One region of the Alloalcanivorax xenomutans genome, then DNA from elsewhere that is predicted to be linked to it. Evidence: predicted binding sites of a transcription regulator. Region 1 holds the regulator's gene; each other region holds the start of a gene.
What was found. The regulator PhoB, encoded in region 1, activates phosphate uptake and scavenging genes when phosphate is short. The targets are predictions, from matches to a motif close to TGTCATANNNNTGTCANA.

Region 1 (3,283 bases):
AGTTGAACCGTATCGTCAGTGGTCAGCAGCGTTCCCTGGATGAGCTGGAAAAGGTGTGCCAGCGTCTGGTGGAGCGGGTGGTGGAACTGAACGAGGAGGTCACCGCGCTGCGCATCCAGGACGCGCCGCCGCCGCATTATTGAGGCAAGGCATTCGCTGCCCGGGCGGCGCTCCGCTTGGCAGTGAATAGCGAATGCCTTTGGCCTGGGCGCTACTGCGCCAGCGCGGTGGGTTTGCTCACCAGCCGTTCCGGCGGGAAATGGCAGGTAAAGACACTGCCCTTGCCCAATTCGCTGCGAATCTCCAGTCTTGCTCCGTGACGGATCAGCACGTGCTTGACGATGGCCAGTCCCAAACCGGTACCCCCGGTCTGGGTCACCCGGCTGGTGTCGGGCCGGTAGAAGCGTTCAGTCAGGCGCGGAATATGTTTCGGATCGATGCCGATACCGTCGTCGGAGACGGAAAAGTGGGCGCCTTTGTCGTCCTGCCACCAGCGGATCAGGATATGGCCGCCTTCCGGTGTGTACTTCACGGCATTGGTGATCAGGTTGCCGAAGGCGCTTTCCAGCTCCGCCGGGTTGGCCACCAGCCGGGCGGTTTCCGGTACCTCCAGGACGATCTCGTGATGCTTGTCCGGCGCCAGTGCCAGGGCGCTCTCACGCATACGCTTGAGCATGCCATGCACGGTCACCGCCTGATGGGTATTGTCGGTATTGGTGCTTTCCAGCCGCGACAGCAGCAGCAAGTCATGCACCAGGGCTTCCATGCGTTGGGACTGGCTGGCCATCTGCGACAGCGCCCGGCGTAGCCGGGCCTGCTCCTCCGGCACGGTGTCCTGCAGGGTCTCCAGATAGCCCTTGAGTACGGTCAGCGGCGTTTTCAGCTCATGGCTGACGTTGGCGACGAAATCCTTGCGCATCTCCTCCAAGTGATGCAGCCGGGTGACATCGCGGGCCAGGATCAACTGGTCACCGACGCCGAACTCGGTGATACGGAATTGCAGGATACGGTTGTCGTCCACCGGCCCGGGGATTTCCAGCGGTTCACGAAAGTCGCCGCGGGACAGGTATTCGGTGAAGCGGGGGTGGCGGATCAGGTTGGTGAGCGGCTGGCCGAGATCCTTTTCCTCGTTCAGGCCCATCAACCGGTGCGCGGCGTGGTTCCAGTATTCCAGGTAGCCGTGGCTGTCGATCAGCACCACCGCGTCTTCCAGCGCATTCACCGATTGCTGGGCGCGAAGAATGATGCCCTGCAGGTTCTCCTGAGCGCGCCGCTCCTGCTGAAAAAGGTGTTCCAACCGGGTATAGAACTCTCCCCACAGTCCCACGCTGTCCGGCGGTTCGGTGTGTTCCTCGCGGATCAGCCAGGTGTAGAGGGCGAACAGCTGGCGGGTGCTCCAGACAATGTAGCCGAGCAGACCCACCACCAGCGGCCATATGTTCTGTATCGCCAGGGCCGCGACCAGCGACAGGGCGATAAGAACAATGATGCGGTTTACTTCCTTGGCCAGACTGCTTTTCATTGGCCGTTGCTTCCTCTCGGGGCCGTTGCGGAGGGGGAGGCCCGTTTCGGCCGGTGCGATCCGTATCAGAGGTGTATCAGGACACCTGGGCGGATTTTACCGAAAAGCGATAACCGGTGCCCCGCACGGTCTGAATGAAACCATCAAAGCCGTGAGGCGCCAAGGCCTTGCGCAGACGGCGGATGTGCACATCGATGGTACGGTCCTCCACGTACACATTGGCGCCCCAGACCTGATCCAGCAACTGGGTGCGGGAGTAGGCCCGTTCCTGGTGGCTCATGAAGAACTCGAGCAGACGGTATTCGGTGGGTCCCATGTCCACCGGCACCCCGTGAGCGCTGATGCGGTGGCTGACCGGATCCAGGCACAGACCCTGGACATCGATTTCCTTTTCACCGGCGGCGGCGGAGGAGCGGCGCAATACCGCGCGGATGCGCGCGATCAGCTCGCGGGTGGAGAACGGCTTGGTGACATAATCGTCGGCGCCCACGTCCAATCCCTGGATCTTGTTATCTTCCTCACTTTTGGCGGTGAGCATGATGATTGGCACTTCGCTGGTGTTGTCGTCCCGTTTCAGGCGACGAGCCAGTTCGATACCGCTTACCGAGGGCAGCATCCAGTCCAGCAAGACCAGGTCCGGCCGTTCGTCAACGATGCGTTCGTGGGCCTGCTGGGCGCTTTCGGCTTCGAGCACGTCGAAATCGGCCAGTTCGAGAGCCACGGACACCATCTCCCGGATGGCCGGCTCGTCATCGACAATGAGGATGCGATTTTTTGACATAGTTCGGTCTTCCGCTTTCCCGCCCGGATGTGGGGAGCCTCATTAGATGGCTTTTTTATGACATCTTGATGACAGATTTGCCAACCTTTTCGCCGCCGGTCGCGGCATTACGCCGGGCGGCGGCGTTTCCGGGGAGTCACAAATATTGCAGAAACAGACCGACGAAAACGCAGGCACCCACCCAATGGTTGTTAAGAAAGGCGTGGAAACAGGGCCAGCGTTCCCGGTAGCGGATGCGCCATTGTTGATGAACGAACAGGACGAGGGCGCCCAGCAGGCCCAGATACCAGGGCAGGCCGAAGCCCAGGCGCAGCCCCACCAGCACCAGCCCGGCCAGCACCAGACCCTGGAGAATGCCGATGATCACCTTGTCCAGATCCCCGAACAGAATGGCGGTGCTCTTGATCCCGATCTTGAGGTCATCCTCGCGGTCGCACATGGCGTACTCGGTGTCGTAGGCCACCGTCCACAGCAGGTTGATGATGAACAGCAGCCAGGCGATCGGCGGCACGCTGGCGGTTTCGGCGCCGAACGCCATGGGAATGGCCCAGCTGAAGGCCGCGCCCAGCACCACCTGAGGCAGATTGGTGAAGCGTTTGGTGAACGGATAAAGGATGGCCAGCCCCAGTCCACCGAACGCCAGCCAGAAGGTGAAGCGGTTCAGGAACAACACCAGGATCAGGGCGATGAACAGCAGGCCCACGAATAGGCCCAGAGCCTGTTTGGCGCTCAGGGCGCCGGTGGCCAGCGGGCGGCCCCGGGTGCGCTCCACCGAGCCGTCGAAATTACGGTCGGCGAAGTCATTGATCACGCAGCCGGCGGCGCGCATCACGAATACCCCGAGCACGAAGATAACAATGTTCTTCAGGCTCGGCGTGCCATCGGCGGCGATCCACAGCGCCCACAGGGTAGGCCACATCAACAACATGCTGCCGATCGGCCGGTCCAGGCGCATCAACTGAATCCAGGGCCACAGCGAG
Region 2 (3,283 bases), 360 kb from region 1:
GCGGAGGCAGAGTCTCCGCCGCGCTCCACCAAGGAAGCAAGGGTGGTTTCAACCGTTGCTGAGTGCTTCCAGCAAGGCCTGTTGAGCCAGGAACGGCTCCTCGCCGGGGGCGGGTTCGGCCCGCCGGTAGCTGCCGTCCGCGCTCAGCAACCAGGCCTGGGTATTGTCGCGCAGATAGAAGTGCAGGCCTTCCTCCAATATCTGTTTCTTGAGTTTGGGGTCATTGACCGGGAAGCAGGTTTCCACCCGGTTGAACAGATTGCGGTCCATCCAGTCGGCACTGGCGCAGTACACAAGATCCTCGCCAGCGTGGTGAAAATGATAAATACGGGTGTGTTCCAGGAAGCGGCCGATGATGGAGCGGACCCGGATATTTTCCGACAGGCCGGGAATGCCCGGTCGCAGACAGCAGATCCCGCGCACGATCAAATCGATCTCCACCCCTGCCTGACTGGCCCGGTACAGCGCCTGCATGATGTGCTCTTCGGTGAGGGAGTTGAACTTGGCGATGATCCGCGCCGGTTTGCCGGCACGGGCCTGCTCGGTCTCGAACTCGATCCATTCCATCAGGCTTGGATGCAGGGTGAACGGCGCATGCTTGAGTTGCTTGAGCCGTGCCGCCTTACCCATGCCGGTGAGTTCCTGGAAGATCTTGTGCACGTCCTGGCAGATTCCCGGCTCGGCGGTGAGCAGCCCGTAGTCAGTGTAGAACTTGGTGGTCTTGGTGTGATAGTTGCCGGTGCCCAGATGCGCGTAGCGTTTCATGCCGTCGCCGTCCCGGCGCAGCACCAGCAGCATTTTTGAGTGGGTTTTATAGCCCACCACGCCGTATACCACGATGGCGCCGGCCTCCTGCAGGCGGCGGGCCCCCTCGATGTTGGACTCCTCATCGAAGCGGGCGCGCAGTTCCACCACCGCGATGACTTCCTTGCCATTACGGGCGGCGGTCTCCAGATGATCGAGAATCTCCGAGTTGGTACCGGTGCGATACAGGGTTTGTTTGATCGCCAGAACCTTGGGATCCCGGGCCGCTTCGGCCAACAGATTGACCACCGGGCTGAAGCTCTCGAACGGGTGATGCAGCAGGATATCGCCCTGGTCGATGGCATCGAAAATGCTTTCGTATTTGCGCACCGGTGCCGGCACCCGGGGCGTGAATGGCGGGTAGTGCAGGCGCGGCCGGTTGACGCTGGTGAACATGCGCGCCAGGTTCACCGGCCCATTGGCCTTATAGGCATCCACCTGGCCCAGTTCGAACTGTTCCAGCAGATAGTCGATCAGATGCTGAGGGCAGTTATCCGCCACTTCCAACCTTACCTCGTCGCCGTAGCGCCGGGACAGTAACTCCCCTTTGAGCGCGCTGGCCAGATCCTCCACGTCCTCGTCCACCTCCAGATCCGCGTTGCGGGTGACGCGGAACTGGTAGCAGCCGGTGGCTTTCATGCCTGGAAACAGATCGCTGACGTGGGCATGGATCATGGAAGAGAGGAAGATGAAATTATCGTCGCCGTTTTCGCACACCTCATCGGGCAGCCGGATCAGGCGAGGCAATGATCGTGGTGCCGGCACGATGGCCAGACCGGTGGAACGGCCGAAGGCGTCCTTGCCGTCCAGTGGCACGATGAAATTGAGGCTCTTGTTGACCAGTCGCGGGAACGGGTGGGCCGGGTCCAGGGCGATGGGCGTGAGCACGGGGTAGACCTGGTCACGGAAGTATTTCTTGACCCACTCGGCCTGGGCTTCCGTCCAATGCTCGCGGCGCAGGAAGTGGACGCCTTCCTCGGCCAGGGCCGGCAGCAGGATGTCCTGCAGGATGTGGTATTGGCGCTGCACCGCTTCGTGGGTAATGCGCGAGATCTCCGCCAGCACCTCTTGAGGCAGCATACCGTCCGGTCCCGGCGTGCCGGTGCCGGTTTCCATCTGATTGCGCAACCCCGCGACCCGGATCTCGAAGAACTCATCCATGTTGGAAGAGAAAATCAGCAGGAAGTTGAGGCGCTCCATCAGGGGATGGCGCTCATCCATGGCCTGCTCCAGCACCCGCAGGTTGAACTGCAGCAGACTAAGTTCGCGGTTGATGTAGTTGTCGGGGTTGCTCAAGTCCATGGACGGCTGATTGGCGTTGGCGTTCATGATGACATCCTGGCCCGGGGAGAGGCCCTCTATTGGATGACACTAATATGACATGGCAATGACAGCCACCAAATAGATTTTCGTTCAGACCATGGATTGTGGTGGTCACGCCCGGGGTAGGTGGCAGGGGGCATCGCCAGCAGCGTCAAGAAGGATTAATGCAAGTTTGTGAAATTAATATACTAATGCTTATCGTATTGATAATTGTTATCATTTGATGATCTTGCCAATGTCCATGCAGTATGGGAGTCATCATGAATCATCACACAGTGACCGGGGTGCGCGGTGGGGGCCGTCCCCTTGGTTTGACCGGGGTATTGCTGCCCCTTTGGGCTTTTTCACCATCCCTGGCCCTGGCCGAGGCGGCCACCAATGTACTCGACCCGGTGGAGGTGAGCACGGACGCTCCCGAGCGCGAAAACTACATTACGCTGGACCGGCCCGCCGCGGGCGGCAAACTGCCGGTGGCGGTGGAACGCCAGCCGTTCGCCATCGAGGTGGTGGACCGGGCAACCATGGAAGATACCGGCGCCAAGAATATCCAGGATGCCTTGCTGTATTCGCCCGGTGTGCATAGCGGTAACTTCGGCTTCGATACCCGGATCGACTCGGCCAAGGTGCGTGGGATGGAGCCGTCGTTCTATGTCGACGGGCTGCGTTATCTGTACGGTTCCTACAATACGGTGCGCCCCAACCTGTACGCCCTGGAAAGTATCGAGGTTCTCAAGGGGCCTTCTTCGGTCCTGTATGGACAATCGGAACTGGGCGGTATCATCAATGCCGTTTCCAAATTGCCGAAGGCGGAAAAGCAGGGGGAGCTGTGGGCGCAGGTGGGCTCGTTCGATCGCAAGCAGATCGCCGCGGATGTCACCGGCCCTCTGTCGGAAGATGGCAGGCTGCTGTATCGACTGGTGGCCCTCAAGCGTGACAGCGGCACGCAGGTGGACCACGTCGACGACGATGGCTATTTGTTCGCGCCGTCCATCACCTGGCTGCCCACCGATGACACCACCATCAGCCTGTTGTTCAACAGTCAGGAGGATAACGGGGCGGTGTCCGCCCAGTTTCTGCCGTCCGAGGGCACCATCGATCCCGGTCCGTTGGGTGATATCGGGTCCGAAACCTTTGTCGGTGAGCCCGACTGGGACCG
Region 3 (3,283 bases), 2.0 Mb from region 1:
CATCCACTCTCTCCTTCCGGCAGCGGAAATGAAAAACGCTGATAGACCCAGCCGAAGGTGCGCCGCAACGGCTCCACCTCCAACCCCAGTTCGCGGGCATCGTAATGATGACCGCTGCGATAACGCCGGGCACGTTCCGACTCGGCGACGAGATAGCGCTGGTACTCCCGCGAGGGCGTCCAACCGAAACGCCGGTAGAACCCTTCCACCGTGTCCCGCGGATCGGCGGCGAGTGACTCCATTACCGACAGCGCCTGGCGGGATGGCGGCAGCGCGTCAAGGCTGTCGAGCAGGTGACGGTAGTAGTAGTCGAGCATCGCCATGAAGCCCTCACGCCAGTAGGCAGCGGTATCACGGCCGTCGAAAAGACGGGCACCGACGACAATGGAGTTGATCTGTGAGGGCACCGATTGAGTGGGGTTACGCAAACAGCCGATGAAACGGGCGTCCGGAAAGGTCTCCGCCAGGGCCTGGATCCAGGGTGTGAACGAGGGGTTCTTGGACAGGAACACCCGGTCCTCGCCATGGAAATACAGGTGCCGCTGCACGAACCGGCGGTAGGCCGCCATGATCCGGCGCTTTTCCGCCGCCGGCAGATCGCGGTCGGCGAATGTCAGGCGCCAGAGACGCTCGTCCGGCACCACCAGCACCAGCAGGAAACAACCCAGCACCGGCAACAGCGCCAGGTAATCCTCCTCCGGATCACGCAACCCGGTCTTGTGAATATCATCCAGACCGCCGAGCAGCCGCCGCTCCAGCCAGGCCAGCAGCCGTCCCAGCGGCTGGCCGAGCCGGCGGTCGATGAGGCCGATGCCGTGAAACAGGTAACGCTGGCTGATGGAGGGCGCGAAAATCAGTTCCCACAGGGAGGTGGTGGTGAAACGCTGGTCATCGCCGGCCAGCAGACGGTGCAAAAAAGTGGTGCCGCTGCGCGGAATGCCCACCACGAACAGCGGCTCGCGCACGGCGATCTGGCGATAACGGGGAAACAGCACCCGATCCAGCAGCAAGGCCAGGCCGTTGATCGTCTGCAGCAGCAAAAAGGCGGGCCAGAACAGCGCCATGGCCAGCAGCCGTCGCGGCGACCAACCACTCACCCTGCCCTGATAATCCGGGTTCCAGGATTTCAGGAACAACCGCCCGTACAGTTTGGCCACATGCCACATATGGAGGTTTCCCGATTCACGCCATTCGCGGTGATCCTAGGGTTCAAGAATGACCGTTTTATGACGTTTTGCAACCCCCGCGCCGACGCTTGCGGCGTTCCCCGGCGCGCTGCACAATGCCGCCAGCTTTTTTATTGCTCCCGGCAATTTTCTATGACCGCCGTACAGGATACCCGCCATGTCCCAGCCCTTCCCCACCATCGTCGGCCATCGCGGCGCCCGTGGCGAGGCGCCTGAGAACACCCTGGCGGGCTTTCAGGTGGCGGTGGCGGCGGGCGCCGGAGAAATCGAGCTGGATGTGCGCCTTTCCGCCGACGGCCATCTGATCGTTCTGCACGACAGCGACCTGAAGCGCACCACCGGCCAGAAGGGCCACGCCCGGCATTTCACCCTGGCCCAGCTCAATCTGATGGACGCCCGCGTCAACACACCCGGCTGGCACAGCACCGTGGGGGTGCCCTCGCTGCGCGAAGTAGTGGCCCTGTGCGGCCCGGCCATGCGCTTTCAGTTCGAGGTGAAGGGCGCCGACCGTGCCATCCTGCACCAGCTGGCCCATCAGTTGACGCATATGATCGACCAGGACGGTCTGCGTGAGCGGGTGGTGATCACCTCCAGTCATACCGGCTTCCTGCGCATGGTCGCCACCATGGCCCCGCATCTTGAACGCGGCTATGTCAGTGAATACCGCTACCAACAACCCACCCGGCGCGCCGCCGCGCTCGGCTGTCGCTGGCTGATGCCCCACCACAGTCTGGTCTCGCCGCGGCTGATGCGCAGCGCCCGCCGGCGCGGACTCAAGGTCTCCACCTGGACCGTCAATGATCTCAATGAGGCGGAACGGCTGGCAAGGCTCGGCGTGGACGGCATCATCACCGACTTCCCCACCAGCTTCCTGGCCCACTTTCGCGGCAAGGATCAGCGTCAGGTGGCGGCCCCCGCCGCCCAGGCCGAGTTGGATCCGAGCCTCAGGGATCCTTGAAGAAGTCGCGGATTTCCTGCTCCCGGGCCGTCGCGTCCCGATACCCCAATTCGATCAGCTCGCGGGTGAAGCCGGGCTCGAACAGCAAATAACTGAGCGCGCCGGCACCCGGCGAACGGGTGGCGCCGGAACCGCGCAAGAAGAACCGCAAGGTGCGCGGCAACTCGCGCGAATGCCGCCCCGCGATCTCGTCGATGGGCTCGGAGGGATAGATCTTAAGAACATCCACGGGCCGCAGTTGGATGCCACGCTGGCGCCGCTGACCGGCATCGGTGGCGGCCAGGGTGTTGTTGATGCGCTCGAGCCGTTCCACGTCCCCTTCCAGGGTATCGACGAACACGCTGTTCAACACATGACCAAGCACCTGGGCCAGCGAAGGATAGCCGCTGAGCGCCTGTTGCTGTCCCGGACTGTTGCCGCCGGACACGCCGATCACCAACAGGCGGTTGGCGCCCAGATGCAATGCCGGGCTCACCGGGGCCAGTTGGCGTACCGCGCCGTCGCCGTAAAAACTGCCGTCCACCTGCTCCGCCGGAAACAACAGCGGAATCGCCGCCGACGCCAGCATGTGCTGCACACCGATCACCGAGCGGCGCCCGAGGCGGCGGGCCCGGGTCCATTCCTGCAGATCATCGGCGCCCTGGAAGAACGATACCGACTCGCCGGTGGCGTAACTGGACGCGGTGATCGACAGCGCCCGCAAATGGCCCTTGTCCACGCTGTCGCCGATCCGCTGAAAATTGATCAGCAAGCGCAGCAGCCGTTTCAGCGGCGTGTTATCGAGCAAGGCGCTGCGAGTCTTGGCCTGGCCGCCGGTGGCGGCGGAAAACATCCAGCGCAGCAGGCTGCTGGTGAAAGCGAAAATATCGGTGCGGTAAACCTGCTCGGCGGTCATGTTGGACCACACCCGGTCCAGGCTGTGCACCGCGGTGGCGTAGTTGTGAGCACCGGCGGCCAGACCGGCGGCGTTGATGGCGCCGGCGGAGGTGCCGCAAATAATCGGAAACGGATTGGGCGACTGCGCCGGCAGCATTTCCGCCACCGCGCGCAATACCCCGACCTGATAGGCGGCGCGAGCGCCGCCACCGGACAATATCAACCCCCGCACCGGGGGCGTTGGTGATGCCATGAATGGTTC
Region 4 (3,283 bases), 660 kb from region 1:
AATACCTGCGCGGTGAAAAACCCCTGCATGAATACCTGCAACAGCACGCCGAGGAGGTGCCCGATCGCCGCGCCTACATCTATTACGGCACCGAACTGACCTGGGGAGAGGTGGGCGACAAGGTACGGCGCCTTGCCGCCTACCTGAGCCAGCAAGGCGTCGGCAAAGGTGACCGGGTAGCGCTGTACATGCAAAACTGCCCGCAATACATCATTGCGCACTACGCGGTACAAAGCCTGGGTGGCATCGTGACACCGGTGAACCCGCAGTACAAAGCGGCGGAAATCGCCTACCAGTTGAGCAATGCCGAGGTTTGCGCGCTGATCGCCGCGCGCAATCTGTACCCGAACGTGGCGCAGGCGCGGGACCAGGTCCCGACCCTGAACACCATTCTGACCGTCGCCTATGGTGATTACCTGCCAGCGGAGCCCACCCTGGAAATTCCCGGCGAACTGCTGGACGAACCGGACCAGGCACCGGCGGATACCGTGGATCTGAGCCAGGTACTGCGTGACACCGCGCCGCTGGCCGAACTGCCGGCCGCTGATCTGTGGAACGGCATCGGCCTGATGACCTTCACCTCCGGCACTACCGGCCGCCCCAAGGGCGCCATGCTCAGCTACGGCAGCAGCCTTTTCAAAATGGCGGCGTCGTTCCAGGCCAACCGCCTGAAGGCGGATGGCATTGGCCTGGCCATCGCGCCTCTATGCCATATCGCCGGCATGAACATGGGTGTGTACATGCCGGTGTACGCGCGCCGCACCACCGTGATCCTGGCACGCTTCGATCCGGAAACCACCGCCAGGGCGTTGCACCAATACCGTTGCGACATGTGGTACTCCATCGCGCCGATGAATCGGGCGCTGCTGGACATGCCCAACATCCGCGACTACGACCTGAGCAGCCTGATCAATAACCCGGCCACCAGCTTCGGCATGCCGGTGACGGAAAAGCTGGCCGAGGAATGGAAAGCGCTGACCGGCTGCCAGATGCACGAAGCCTCCTATGGCCTGAGCGAAACCCATACTTCCGATACCTTCATGCCCAAGGATCGCATCAAGTGGGGCAGTTGCGGTGTACCGGTGGCGGGCAACGAGATCCGCATTCTCGATATGGAAAGCAAAACGCCACTGGGCCCCAACCAGAGCGGCGAAATCGTGGTGCGCAACCCTGCGGTATTCAAAGGCTACTGGAAGCGGGACGAAGCCACCGCGGAAACCCTGCGTGACGGCTGGGTGCACACCGGCGATGTCGGCTATCTGGACGAGGACGGTTACCTGTTCTTCACCGGCCGGGTGAAGGAAATGATCAAATGCTCGGGCTACAGCGTGTTCCCCGAGGACGTGGAAGCGCTGATGCAGGACCATCCCGCCGTCGCCCAGAGCGCCGCCATCGGCATCCCCGATGACAAACGCGGCGAGACGGTCAAACTGTTCGTGGTGCTCAAACCCGAGCATAAAGGCAAGGTCAGCGAGCAGGACCTGATCGACTGGGCCAGGGAGCACATGGCGGCGTACAAGTACCCGCGCCACATTGCCTTTATTGACAGCCTGCCGGCCACCCCCGCCGGCAAGGTACTGCGCCGTCTACTGAAGGATTAAGAGCCTGTTCACGGTGACCGCCGTCATACGGCGGTCACCGTTTCGTCACGCCATTGTCATCGCCGTTCTGTACACCCCAAGGGCGACCAAAATGACAACTGGAGACGATTCATGGCGACTTGGCGACTTCTGGCCACCACCACGGTACTGGCCACCGCCCTCAGTGCCTGTGGGGGAGACAGCGACAACGATCCGACACCGGTGGATCCGCCGGTGATCACCCCGGAAAGCATCAGCCTGCAACTGCTGGGCCGCTACAAGAGCGGACAATTCGACGCCAGCGCGGCCGAAATCACCGCCTATCATGCCGGCACCAAGCGGGCCTTCGTGGTCAACGCCCAGAAAGGCGCGGTGGACGTGCTGGATCTGAGCGATCCGGCCAACCCGGTTCACGCCGACACCCTGACCACCGAAAGCATTGGTGAGGGCACCGTGGTCAACAGCGTCGCCGTGCACGGCGATCTGGTGGCTCTGGCGGTGGAGGCACCCACCAAGACCGATCAGGGCCATCTGGCGCTGTATGACGCCAGCACCCTCCAACTGATCTCCACCACATCGGTTGGCGCTCAACCGGACATGGTGACCTTCACCCCGAACGGCCAATACGTCCTGCTCGCCAACGAAGGCGAACCCAGCGATGACTACAGCGTGGATCCGGAAGGCTCCATCAGTGTCGTGGACATCACCGACCCGGCCAGCCCGCAGGAAAACACCGCGGATTTCACCGGCTTTGATGACCGCAAGGACGAGCTATTGGCCGCCGGCGTGCGCATCTACGGCCCCGGCGCCTCCGTGGCCATGGACCTGGAACCGGAATACATCGCGGTTTCCACCGACAGCGGCAAGGCCTGGGTCACTCTGCAGGAAAACAACGCTCTGGCGATTGTCGACATCGCCGGCGCCAAGGTCACCAACATTGTGGCGCTGGGCGCCAAGGACCATGGTGAAGACGGCAACGGGCTCGACGTCTCCGATGACGACGGCGCCATCAACATCACCACCTGGCCCGGTGTCAAAGGCCTGTACCTGCCGGATGCCATCGCCGCCTACCCATCCGGTGACGCCACCTATCTGGTCACCGCCAACGAGGGCGACGCCCGCGCCTGGGGCGAGGACAATGCCGCCTACTTCGGCACCGAGGACGCCGTGCCCTGCGATGGCGACGTCACCCAGGGCTTCGTCGAGGAATGGCGCGTCAAGCATCTGGTGCACGCCAACGGCTTCGATCGCCGCTGCGGCGACGACCTGCCGGCCCACCTGCGCGCCCTGGCCGCTGGAGCACTGCTCAATCCGGAAACCTTCAGCTACTGCGGCGCCACCGCCGGCGACCCCGGCACCTGCCGCGATGATGAGAAACTCGGCCGTCTCAACATCACCTGGACCGAAGGCTATCGCACCGACGAGGCTGGCAACCCGGTGATGTTCAACGAGCAGGGTCTGGAAGACGCCAACGGCGACCGCCTCATGTACGACAACCTGTACGCCTTTGGCGGCCGCTCGTTCTCCATCTGGGACGAACAAGGCGCTCTGGTATGGGATTCCGGCGACGCCATCGAACAGTTTCTGGCCGGCGATGAGTGCATGCTGGGCAGCAATCGCGATATTCCGTGCAAGGACTTCTTCAACAGCAATCACGACGAAGGCAGCGCCCTGGAAAGCCGCAGCGACAACAAAGGGCCGGA

Region 2: a site for PhoB is predicted at 2,169-2,186, ahead of ppk1 (polyphosphate kinase 1). Genes of this name have one in related genera too.
Region 3: a site for PhoB is predicted at 1,215-1,232, ahead of RYH70_RS08900 (glycerophosphodiester phosphodiesterase). Genes of this name have one in related genera too.
Region 4: a site for PhoB is predicted at 1,645-1,662, ahead of RYH70_RS02670 (choice-of-anchor I family protein). Genes of this name have one in related genera too.

What each region holds. Positions count from the first base shown of each region.
Region 1 covers NZ_CP136538.1:4,415,554-4,418,836, reverse strand. Annotated here, with positions in the region: gene RYH70_RS20425 (SlyX family protein) at 1-143, shown strand, start outside; gene phoR (phosphate regulon sensor histidine kinase PhoR) at 212-1,522, opposite strand; gene phoB (phosphate regulon transcriptional regulator PhoB) at 1,599-2,303, opposite strand; gene ubiA (4-hydroxybenzoate octaprenyltransferase) at 2,440-3,283, opposite strand, start outside.
Region 2 covers NZ_CP136538.1:4,059,765-4,063,047, reverse strand. Annotated here, with positions in the region: gene ppk1 (polyphosphate kinase 1) at 49-2,133, opposite strand; gene RYH70_RS18790 (TonB-dependent siderophore receptor) at 2,388-3,283, shown strand, end outside.
Region 3 covers NZ_CP136538.1:1,896,214-1,899,496, reverse strand. Annotated here, with positions in the region: gene RYH70_RS08905 (sulfotransferase family protein) at 1-1,166, opposite strand, end outside; gene RYH70_RS08900 (glycerophosphodiester phosphodiesterase) at 1,345-2,145, shown strand; gene RYH70_RS08895 (patatin-like phospholipase family protein) at 2,132-3,274, opposite strand.
Region 4 covers NZ_CP136538.1:544,096-547,378, reverse strand. Annotated here, with positions in the region: gene RYH70_RS02675 (AMP-binding protein) at 1-1,601, shown strand, start outside; gene RYH70_RS02670 (choice-of-anchor I family protein) at 1,713-3,283, shown strand, end outside.